DNA from 3 places in the Streptococcus sp. Z554 genome. Region 1 is predicted to be linked to each of the others. Evidence: predicted binding sites of a transcription regulator. Region 1 holds the regulator's gene; each other region holds the start of a gene.
What was found. The regulator CtsR, encoded in region 1, represses protease genes until heat stress. The targets are predictions, from matches to a motif close to TTGGTCAAAAAAGGTCAAANA.
Positions count from the first base shown of each region.

Region 2: clpP (ATP-dependent Clp protease proteolytic subunit ClpP) is a predicted target of CtsR. The motif match lies at 1,112-1,132, and genes of this name have one in related genera.
Region 3: ACVC7R_RS03310 (ATP-dependent Clp protease ATP-binding subunit) is a predicted target of CtsR. The motif match lies at 2,372-2,392, and genes of this name have one in related genera.

Region 1 covers NZ_JBRKNV010000011.1:31,378-35,391, forward strand. The annotation lists gene ACVC7R_RS08225 (NUDIX domain-containing protein) at 1-55, opposite strand, end outside; gene ACVC7R_RS08230 (ATP-dependent Clp protease ATP-binding subunit) at 129-2,561, opposite strand; gene ACVC7R_RS08235 (CtsR family transcriptional regulator) at 2,568-3,026, opposite strand; gene ACVC7R_RS08240 (DUF7675 family protein) at 3,250-3,552, opposite strand; gene ACVC7R_RS08245 (hypothetical protein) at 3,580-3,819, opposite strand; gene ACVC7R_RS08250 (hypothetical protein) at 3,864-4,014, opposite strand, start outside.
Region 2 covers NZ_JBRKNV010000002.1:21,383-25,396, reverse strand. The annotation lists gene ACVC7R_RS02550 (deoxycytidylate deaminase) at 1-308, shown strand, start outside; gene upp (uracil phosphoribosyltransferase) at 396-1,025, shown strand; gene clpP (ATP-dependent Clp protease proteolytic subunit ClpP) at 1,187-1,777, shown strand; gene ACVC7R_RS02535 (YlbG family protein) at 1,853-2,122, shown strand; gene ACVC7R_RS02530 (ABC transporter substrate-binding protein) at 2,213-3,373, shown strand; gene ACVC7R_RS02525 (branched-chain amino acid ABC transporter permease) at 3,489-4,014, shown strand, end outside.
Region 3 covers NZ_JBRKNV010000002.1:187,612-191,625, reverse strand. The annotation lists gene pflB (formate C-acetyltransferase) at 1-2,028, shown strand, start outside; gene ACVC7R_RS03310 (ATP-dependent Clp protease ATP-binding subunit) at 2,434-4,014, shown strand, end outside.

The DNA.
Region 1 (4,014 bases):
GAACTTCAAAGTACTCTTTTTCTGTCATCCCGGTTGGAATTGTCTGATTCATCATCTTCTACTTCCTTTCTGCAATTGATGGCAATAAAGAGGGCGGATCTACAAATTATAGATTCATAGTTCTTGTTTTATACAATGTCGAATTTCAATTGACCTGCTTTGACACCAATTTTAAGTGTCTTACCTTCTTTCAGTTCACCTGTAAGAAGGAGCTCTGCAAGTTTGTCTTCTACTTCTGTTTGCAGAGTTCTGCGCAGTGGGCGAGCTCCCATCTCTGGATCATAACCCTTTTGAGCTAGAAGTTTAAGGGCAGAAGCTTGAAGTTTCAAGTCAATTCCTTTTTCTGCGAGGCTTGCAATCAATGGTTTGACCATAATCTTAACCACTTCTTGCATATCTTGACTTGATAGGCTATGGAAGACAACTTTTTCATCAATACGGTTGATGAACTCTGGACGGTAAGCCTTTTTCAACTCTTCAAACATCCGTTTTTCCATATTTTCCTGGTCAAAACGAATATCCTTGGCTCCAAAGCCGACTGTCTTGTCATCACGAAGAGCTGTCGCACCTAGGTTTGAAGTCATGATGATAATGGTATTGGAGAAATCAACCTTGCGACCTTTACTGTCTGTCAGAACCCCATCGTCCAAGACCTGCAAGAGAACATTAAAGATATCTGGGTGGGCCTTTTCTACCTCGTCAAAGAGCAAGACAGAGTATGGTTTGTTACGAACCTTCTCGGTCAACTCCCCACCTTCTTCGTAACCTACATAACCTGGAGGAGCTCCATTGAGGCGACTAGCCGCAAATTTCTCCATGTATTCACTCATGTCAAAGCGGATAAGAGCAGATTCATCATCAAAAAGAACTTCTGCCAAAGCCTTGGCTAGTTCAGTTTTACCAACACCTGTCGGTCCTAGGAACATAAAGGAACCAATTGGACGTTTGTTATTACGAATACCAGATTGATTTCGACGAATGGCACGACTGATACTTGATACCGCTTGTTCCTGCCCGATAACACGTTTATGCAGTTCAGCTTCAAGATTGAGATACTTCTTGGCATCCGTTTGTGTCAATTTTTGAACTGGAATACCTGACAAGCGACTCAAGGTGGTCAAAATGTCTGATTCTGTCACCAAATCTTTATAGACTGGAACTTCCTGCTCTTTTGCAATGAGTTGAGTAGCTTGCTTCCATTTGCCATCCATCAAGGCCTTATCTGCAGCTGTTAAGCCTGACTCATCTTTTTTAGCGTGTTTCGACTGATTTTGAACAGTTGCTGCTGCTTCATCCAAAAGATCAATCGCTGAGTCTGGCAAGTGACGACTAGTCAAATAGCGATGGGCCATTTTGACAGCTGTTTCTACTGCTTCATCTGTAATTTGAACATGGTGGTGTTTCTCATAAGTTGCTTTCAAGCCCTGCAAAATAGCCATACTATCAGCCACGCTCGGCTCTTCAATCATCACTTTTGCAAAGCGACGAGACAGGGCAGCATCTTTTTCGATGTGTTTTTGGTATTCTTCCTGAGTAGTCGCTCCGACAGTTCTCAGAGTTCCACGTGCCAAGGCAGGTTTCAGAATATTGGCCGCATCCAAGGTCGAATCAATCCCACTTCCAGACCCCATAATAGTATGAAGCTCATCGATAAAGAGGATCACCTTGCCGTCTTCCTCAATATCTTTGATGATATTGTTCATACGTTCCTCAAAGTCTCCACGGAAACGAGTTCCCGCAACCACATTCATCAAATCAAGCTCTAATACTCGCATCTTAGCCATTTCATCAGGTACATTTCCGTTGGCAATACGTTGCGCAAGGCCAAGTGCCAGAGCTGTTTTACCGACACCTGCATCTCCAACTAGAACTGGATTGTTTTTTGTTTTTCGACTCAAGATTTGAATCATACGAGAGATTTCTTGGTCACGGCCGATGACTGGCTCTAATTTCCCTGAACGGGCTTGTTCTGTAAGATCATGAGTGTAATCTTCCAAACCACCACTTGGAGTTTGAGGCATCCCCATCATATTTGCCATAGAATTTTGCTTATCTGCAACTGAGCGATGGCGCTGACGAAGAGCCTTTAAATCTTCTTTTGTCCAACCAGCACGCGCCTCAAGACTACGACGAAGCCCAGCAATCTTGACTTGGTCCTTCTGGTCTTCATAGGAGAAACCTGCTTTTTCTAGAATGCGAGTTGCTAGGGCATTACCATCATGCAAGATAGCGTAAAGAAGGTGCTCAGTACCCAATGCTTTGGCATGAACAACTGAAGCAATATGTTCCGCTTCTAATAGTAAGACATTTAAGCGATATGAGAAGGGAAGTTCCTGGTAATCTTCCTTGTGGTTATAGTTTGCCTCTGTTAATTCTACAGCGACTTCCTCTAAACGATCAATCTCATAAGGGAATTCGTTGAGAGTTGCTCCGGCAACACTGTAGCTATGATTGGCCATGGCAATCAGTAGGTGCCATGACTCTAGGTAGTCTGCACCAAAGCGACTCGCTACCAGAAAGGCGCTATCGATACATTCTCTCAATGCTTTTGAATATTTCATGTAGTTTTATTTTCCTTTTCTATCTACTTCATGCAACAACTGACGAAGCATATTGGCACGAATATGATCAGCTTCCTCACCTAGAATTCGGTCTGTCCCCGTAGCTAATAATAGATTCATCTCTTGGCGAGTCAAGAGTTCTTGTTCGACTAAGAGTCTTAAGACATCTTCAAAGAATACTTGGTTAACCTCATCATCCACAGAATACAACAAATCACGCAGCATATCATGATGGTTCGAGAATTCAATTCGACCAATGCGAATATAGCCCCCACCACCTCGTTTACTCTCAACTAGATATCCTCTACTCTCTGTAAAACGAGTCTTAATCACATAGTTAATCTGGCTAGGTACAACTTGAAAGGTATCCGCTAGCTGGCTTCGTTGCAATTCTACGATGCCAGATTGTTCTAAAATTGCCTTGATATAGGCTTCAATATGGTCCGATGTATTTTTAAATTTCATAGCTTGCTACCTCCTTCTTCAACTTTGACCATCTTTGACTATACTATCATTTAAGACTCTATAAGTCAAATTTTTAGGGCTAAGACCTTGAAAATACTGATTTTCTTAACAATACAATGGAATTAAGACACCTTGGTTTTTCTTTACAGTTCCTTAAAAAGTCCACAAAAAGAGCCCTAAAAAGGGCCTTGAAAGCAAAAAATTCCCAATCGAAACAAATAGTTCACAACTTTCTATCCGAGAAATAATCACTCCAAAACGGATTTTCTCTATCAAAAATTCTTACTTCTTCTTCCGTCATATTGTGAGGATAGTCAAGAAAAAGGTTATACATTTTTTTCTGATCAAAGCTGAACAGAAACTCTCCTTTAACATCTATCTTATCAATCCACCAAACTTTTGATGTCTCAGATTCTTTATAAAAATCACTGTAACCTTCTAGGTTAGACTCTAAAATAAGAACTTCATCCAGTGCATCGGATGAACTTGGTTTATCGCATTCCATTAAGTCGTTATTTAACATCATTTAATCACTTTTTGTTATCTCTTAAAATTACCACCAGGTAAATGATTTCTCGCTTGGTAATTCTCCTCTATCCCACATCTGCTTCACCGCTCCACGAGCCTTGTTTGCATAATAGGGTGCCCCAAGTTCTTTATCATAATTTGACTCGATAGCAACTGTAACTTCACCAGTTTGCTCATCAATCTCAATCAAACCTGGGTCACGATTTTCTGGAATGTACCAATATCCTAAAATACTAGAATTGAAAATTTTAATTAGTTTCAACATTGCTTTTTCCTATATACTATATTTTCCAAAGAAGTTCAAGTCATTTAGTACCACACAACTTGCCCTGATTCTTTCAAGCTGCCGTCTTCATTTTTTAGATTTATAATACATTTTGACATATAATCAAAACCATATTTTGAGGGATCATTTCGCTTTAGCTCACGGGTAGAAGGATTAAATTCAAAAATCTCCCTT
Region 2 (4,014 bases), on a different contig from region 1:
ATTGTATCGATCATGACTGTCTGGTGATTGAGGGGCACTGTGTCCGTACCCTTCATGCAGAGGTAAATGCTATTTTACAAGGTTCAGAACGTGGCGTTCCAAAAGGCTTTACAGCATATGTTACACATTTCCCTTGCCTCAACTGTACCAAGCAATTACTTCAAGTAGGATGCGAGCGTGTTGTGTATATCAATCAATACCGCATGGACGATTATGCTCAGTATCTTTATCAAGAAAAAGGGACAGAATTAACACATTTACCACTTGAAACTGTTCAAACAGCTCTTCAAGAAGCTGATTTGATTTAGAATTATAAAAAATAAATGGTTTCAAAAGCTTTTTGGACCATTTTTTGATATAATAAGAAGAATAAATTGAAAGAAGGAATTCAGAAAATGGGAAAACTTGAAGTTATTAATCATCCACTGATTCAACACAAATTGTCAATCTTGCGTCGTACGGATACTTCGACAAAAGCTTTTCGTGAGCTAGTTGATGAGATTGCAATGTTGATGGGATATGAAGTGCTTCGTGATCTTCCACTTGAAGACGTAGAAATCGAGACACCAATCACAAAAACAGTTCAAAAACAATTGGCTGGAAAAAAATTGGCGATTGTCCCAATCTTGCGTGCCGGTATTGGTATGGTTGATGGACTATTGAGTTTGGTTCCAGCAGCTAAAGTTGGTCACATTGGTATGTACCGTGATGAAGAGACCCTTCAACCAGTAGAATACTTGGTAAAATTACCTGAAGATATTGACCAACGTCAAATCTTTGTAGTTGATCCTATGCTTGCAACGGGTGGATCAGCGATTTTGGCTGTTGACTCCCTCAAAAAACGTGGAGCTTCAAACATCAAGTTTGTCTGCCTTGTATCTGCTCCAGAAGGTGTGAAGGCACTTCAAGCAGCACACCCTGATGTAGAAATCTTTACAGCAGCTTTGGATGAACGTTTGAACGAACATGGTTACATCGTTCCAGGTCTTGGAGACGCTGGAGACCGCTTGTTCGGAACAAAATAAGATTCTAAAGTGATATTGAGACTATAGCCTAGTCTTAGTTTTGAAAGGAGGTTAAATTTTTGTATCTGTCTTTAGAATAGAGCAAAAATTTGACCTTTTTTGACCAAGGATATATAATAATTGCATAGACTAAGAAATTTAGAAATCAGAAGGAGAAATGAATGATTCCTGTAGTTATTGAACAGACAAGTCGTGGAGAACGTTCGTATGACATCTACTCACGTCTTCTTAAGGACCGCATTATCATGTTGACTGGGCCAGTCGAAGACAATATGGCAAACTCGGTCATTGCTCAGTTGCTCTTCTTGGATGCCCAAGATAGTACAAAGGATATTTACCTTTATGTGAACACTCCTGGGGGTTCTGTATCAGCTGGTTTGGCAATTGTTGACACGATGAACTTTATTAAGGCTGATGTCCAAACAATTGTCATGGGGATGGCAGCATCAATGGGAACGGTCATTGCATCTAGTGGTGCTAAAGGTAAACGTTTCATGCTTCCAAATGCAGAATACATGATTCACCAACCAATGGGTGGTACAGGTGGTGGTACACAGCAAACCGATATGGCTATTGCTGCTGAACACTTGCTTAAAACTCGTAAGACTTTAGAGCAAATTCTTGCAGATAATTCTGGTAAATCAGTTGAGCAAATCCATGCAGATGCTGAACGTGATTATTGGATGAGTGCTCAAGAAACTCTTGAATACGGATTTATCGATGAAATCATGGCTAATAATTCTTTGAACTAATCAACTAAAGCAAGCTCGACTGAGCTTGTTTTTTTTGATATAATAGAAGGAAGATTATTAGAAGGAAGTTGAATTATGTTTCAAAAAGAGAATCGGTCTGGTCTGATTATCTATCTATACTATAATCGCGATGCTAAAAAAATCGCAAATTATGGTGATATTTGTTACCATTCTAAGAAACACCGTTATCTGCAACTCTATGTCCCAGCAGAAGAGGTAGAGGAGCTAGTCAATCGTTTAGAAAAAGAGAAATTTATCAAGAAAGTGAGAGTCTGTCATATCCAAGAATTGGAAACTCCTTTCGTTGGAAACCTTTATAAAAACAACGAAAACGTTATCATATAAAAAAGTGAGAGAAACTTGTTGACAATTTTCTGATAATTCGGTATATTCTTAACATGTAATTTTAAAATTGAACATTAAAAGGAGACAAACATGAAGAAAAAGTTCGCATTATCACTTGTAGCTCTTGCTAGTACAGCACTTCTAGCTGCATGTGGTGAGGTTAAATCAGGACCAGCAAACGCAACTGGGAACCCAATTGATGAGAAAGTTGTAAAAATTGGTTTCAACTTTGAAGAAACAGGTGCTGTAGCATCTTATGGTACATCTGAGCAAAAAGGTGCTCAACTTGCAGTTGATGAAATCAACGCAGCAGGTGGTATCGATGGAAAACAAATCGAAGTAGTTGATAAAGATAACAAATCTGAAACTGCTGAAGCTGCTTCTGTTTCAACAAACCTTGTTACTCAATCTAAAGTAGCTGCTATCGTAGGACCTGCGACTTCAGGTGCGACTGCAGCAGCAGTAGCAAATGCTACACAAGCTGGAGTTCCATTGATTTCTCCAAGTGCTACTCAAGATGGTTTGACTAAAGGTCAAGATTTCCTTTTCATCGGAACATTCCAAGATAGCTTCCAAGGGCAAATCATTTCTAACTATGTTTCAAACAAATTGAACGCTAAAAAAGTTGTCTTGTATACAGATAACTCAAGTGACTACGCTAAAGGTATTGCAAAATCATTCCGTGATTCATTCAAAGGTGAAATCGTTGCAGACGAAACATTTGTATCAGGTGATACAGACTTCCAAGCTGCTTTGACAAAGATCAAAGATAAAGACTTTGATGCGATCGTATTGCCAGGTTACTACACAGAAGCGGGTAAAATTGTAAACCAAGCTCGCGGTATGGGAATTGACAAACCAATCATTGGTGGTGACGGATTTAACGGTGCGGAATTTGTTCAACAAGCAACGGCTGAAAGAGCATCAAATATCTACTTCATCTCAGGATTCTCAACGACTGTTGACGTTTCAGATAAAGCAAAAGCTTTCCTTGAAGCTTACCGTGCAAAATACAACGAAGATCCTTCAACATTTGCAGCTCTTGCTTATGACTCAGTTTACCTTGTAGCTAATGCAGCAAAAGGTGCAAAAACTTCAGTTGATATCAAGAACAATCTTGCTAAAACACAAAATTTTGAAGGTGTGACAGGTCAAACAAGTTTTGATGCAGATCATAATACTGTGAAAACAGCCTTCATGATGACCATGAATAATGGTAAAGTGGAAGCGGCAGAAGTCGTAAAACCTTAATTTTATAGATATCGTAAATGGGGAATGAGCTTTTACTCACTCCCTGTTTCGGTGTTTATAAAGGGATTATTTTTTAAAAAAATCCTAAAAATAAAACATAGAAAGAGTGAACCATATGCTTCAACAACTTGTCAATGGTTTAATCTTGGGTAGTGTCTACGCCTTGCTAGCCCTGGGTTATACTATGGTTTATGGAATTATCAAGCTGATTAACTTTGCCCATGGTGATATTTATATGATGGGTGCTTTCATGGGTTATTTCTTGATCAATGCCCTACATTTAAATTTCTTTTTAGCCTTAATTTTATCCATGATTGGTTCAGCTATCCTCGGTGTGATCATTGAGTTTTTAGCCTACCGTCCGCTACGTCATTCCACTCGTATTTCTGTATTGATTACTGCTATCGGAGTGTCCTTCTTGCTTGAGTACGGGATGGTCTATTTAGTTGGTGCCAATACACGTGCCTTTCCTCAAGCAATCCAAACTGTTCGTTATGACTTGGGTCCAATCAGCCTAACAAATATTCAATTGTTGATTTTGACGGTTTCGATTGTTTTGATGATTCTTTTGCAACTCATCGTACAAAAAACCAAGATGGGGAAAGCTATGCGTGCTGTATCTGTAGATAGTGATGCGGCTC
Region 3 (4,014 bases), on a different contig from region 1:
GAATTGATTTATGGTATCCAAAACGATGAACTCTTCAAATTGAACTTCATGCCAAAAGGTGGTATCCGTATGGCTGAAACTACTTTGAAAGAAAATGGATACGAACCAGATCCAGCTGTTCACGAAATTTTCACTAAATACGTAACAACTGTTAACGATGGTATCTTCCGTGCTTACACTTCAAACATCCGTCGTGCTCGTCACGCTCACACTGTAACTGGTCTTCCAGACTCATACTCACGTGGACGTATCATTGGTGTGTACGCACGTCTTGCTCTTTATGGAGCTGACTTCTTGATGCAAGAAAAATTGAATGATTGGAATGCTATCAAAGAAATCGATGAAGAGACAATCCGTCTTCGTGAAGAAATCTACCTTCAATATCAAGCATTACAAGAAGTTGTTCGTTTAGGTGACCTTTACGGAGTTGATGTTCGTAAACCAGCGATGAACGTTAAAGAAGCTATCCAATGGGTAAACATTGCCTTCATGGCTGTCTGCCGCGTTATCAACGGTGCAGCTACATCTCTAGGTCGTGTGCCAATCGTCTTGGATATCTTTGCTGAACGTGACCTTGCTCGTGGTACATTTACTGAATCAGAAATCCAAGAGTTTGTTGATGATTTCGTTATGAAACTTCGTACAGTTAAATTTGCTCGTACAAAAGCTTATGACCAATTGTACTCAGGTGACCCAACCTTCATCACAACTTCTATGGCTGGTATGGGTAACGACGGTCGTCACCGTGTTACTAAGATGGACTACCGTTTCTTGAACACTCTTGATAACATCGGTAACTCTCCAGAACCAAACTTGACAGTTCTTTGGACTGACAAATTGCCATACAACTTCCGTCGCTACTGTATGCACATGAGCCACAAACACTCTTCAATCCAATACGAAGGTGTTACAACAATGGCTAAAGATGGATACGGTGAAATGAGCTGTATCTCATGTTGTGTGTCTCCACTTGACCCAGAAAACGAAGAACAACGTCACAACATCCAGTACTTCGGTGCTCGCGTTAACGTTCTTAAAGCTCTTCTTACTGGTTTGAACGGTGGTTACGACGATGTTCACAAAGACTACAAAGTATTTGACATCGATCCTATCCGTGACGAAGTTCTTGAATTCGAATCAGTTAAAGCTAACTTTGAAAAATCTCTTGACTGGTTGACTGACACTTACGTAGATGCTTTGAACATCATCCACTACATGACTGACAAGTACAACTACGAAGCTGTTCAAATGGCCTTCTTGCCAACTAAACAACGTGCTAACATGGGATTCGGTATCTGTGGATTCGCTAACACTGTTGACACATTGTCAGCTATCAAGTACGCTACAGTTAAACCAATTCGTGACGAAAATGGCTACATCTACGATTACGAAACAATCGGTGAATACCCACGTTGGGGTGAAGATGACCCACGTTCAAACGAATTGGCAGAATGGTTGATTGAAGCTTATACAACTCGTCTACGTAGCCACAAACTTTACAAAGACGCAGAAGCTACAGTATCACTTTTGACAATCACATCTAACGTTGCTTACTCTAAACAAACTGGTAACTCACCAGTCCACAAAGGTGTATACCTCAACGAAGATGGTTCTGTGAACTTGTCTAAATTGGAATTCTTCTCACCAGGTGCTAACCCATCTAACAAAGCTAAAGGTGGATGGTTGCAAAACTTGAACTCACTTGCTAGCCTTGACTTTGGTTATGCAGCTGATGGTATCTCATTGACAACTCAAGTATCACCACGTGCTCTTGGTAAAACTCGTGACGAACAAGTTGATAACTTGGTAACAATCCTTGATGGTTACTTTGAAAACGGTGGACAACACGTGAACTTGAACGTTATGGACTTGAACGATGTTTACGAAAAGATCATGTCAGGTGAAGACGTAATCGTACGTATCTCTGGATACTGTGTAAACACTAAATACCTCACTCCAGAACAAAAAACTGAATTGACACAACGTGTCTTCCACGAAGTACTTTCAATGGATGATGCATTGAGCTAAGATTCATAAATAGCAATTTAAAAACCAGTCAATATGACTGGTTTTTTTGTTATAAAAATTTTTTAAAAAAAATTAGTCAAATTTGGTCAAATCTCTTGACTAAAACTGACCAAAGTGATATACTAAGAACATAAGGATAAGGAAAGTCCTTAGAAAACCTTGATTTTAAGGTGATTGTATATAGTATCTTAAGATCAAAGTATGGGTAAAACCTAGAAAAGAGGTACAACCTATGGTTAACATTAGTATTTTTAGAAGTCCAATCGAAAAACCTGTATTGGATAAAGAAAAACCTGAAATTATACGTAGAGTAGCAAATAGCTAGTCTAAATTTTTTAAAACAAAGGTCAGAGTAAGTCAAATTATTTTGACTAAGTAAATTTGAAAACAAACGAGGTATGAAATATGAACAACAACTTTAATAACTTTAACAACATGGATGATTTATTTAACCAATTGATGGGTGGTATGCGTGGATACAGTTCAGAAAACCGTCGTTACTTGATTAACGGTCGTGAAGTAACACCTGAAGAATTTGCTATTTACCGTCAAACAGGTCAACTACCAAGCGAAGGTAGTGAACAAGCTCAATACGTTCAAGGTAAAGCTATGAAACAAGATGGGATTCTTGCAAAACTTGGACGTAACTTAACAGCAGAAGCTCGTGAAGGTAAGTTGGATCCAGTTATTGGACGTAATAAAGAAATTCAAGAAACTTCTGAAATTCTTTCTCGCCGTACTAAGAACAATCCAGTTCTTGTTGGTGATGCTGGTGTTGGTAAAACTGCAGTAGTAGAAGGTTTGGCACAAGCTATTGTAAATGGTGATGTTCCAGCAGCTATCAAGAACAAAGAAATCATTTCTATAGATATTTCAGGTCTTGAAGCTGGTACTCAATACCGTGGTAGCTTTGAAGAAAACATTCAAAATTTGGTAAATGAGGTCAAAGAAGCTGGAAATATTATTCTCTTCTTCGATGAAATCCACCAAATCCTAGGTGCAGGTAGCACAGGTGATGGTCAAGGTTCTAAAGGCCTTGCGGACATCTTGAAACCAGCCCTTTCTCGTGGTGAATTGACAGTTATTGGTGCAACTACTCAGGATGAATACCGTAACACCATCTTGAAAAATGCTGCCCTAGCACGTCGTTTCAACGAAGTCAAGGTTAATGCTCCATCTGCTGAAGATACATTCAAGATCCTCCAAGGGATTCGTGATCTTTATCAACAACACCACAATGTTGTCTTGCCAGATGAAGTCTTGAAAGCTGCCGTTGATTACTCTGTTCAATACATTCCACAACGTAGCTTGCCTGATAAGGCAATCGACTTGGTCGACGTGACAGCTGCTCACTTGGCGGCTCAACACCCAGTAACAGATGTACATGCGGTTGAGCACGAAATCCAAGCGGAAAAAATCAAACAAGAAGAAGCAGCAGCCAAAGAAGACTATGAAGCAGCTCTAAATGCAAAAGTCCGTATCGAAGAATTGGAAAAACAAATTGCTAACCATACAGAGGATCACAAGGTAACTGCAACTGTCAATGACGTAGCAGAGTCTGTCGAACGTATGACTGGTATTCCAGTATCGCAAATGGGTGCAACTGATATCGAACGTTTGAAAGATATGGGTCACCGTTTGCAAACCAAGGTTATCGGTCAAGATAAGGCCGTTGAAGCCGTTGCAAAAGCGATCCGTCGGAACCGTGCAGGATTTGACGAAGGGAACCGTCCAATCGGTAGCTTCCTATTTGTAGGACCTACTGGTGTTGGTAAGACAGAGTTGGCTAAACAATTAGCGCTTGATATGTTCGGTACTAAAGATGCTATCATCCGTTTGGATATGTCAGAATACAGTGATCGTACAGCCGTATCTAAATTGATTGGTACAACTGCAGGTTATGTTGGTTACGATGACAACAACAATACCTTGACAGAACGCGTCCGTCGCAATCCATACTCAATCGTACTTTTGGATGAGATTGAA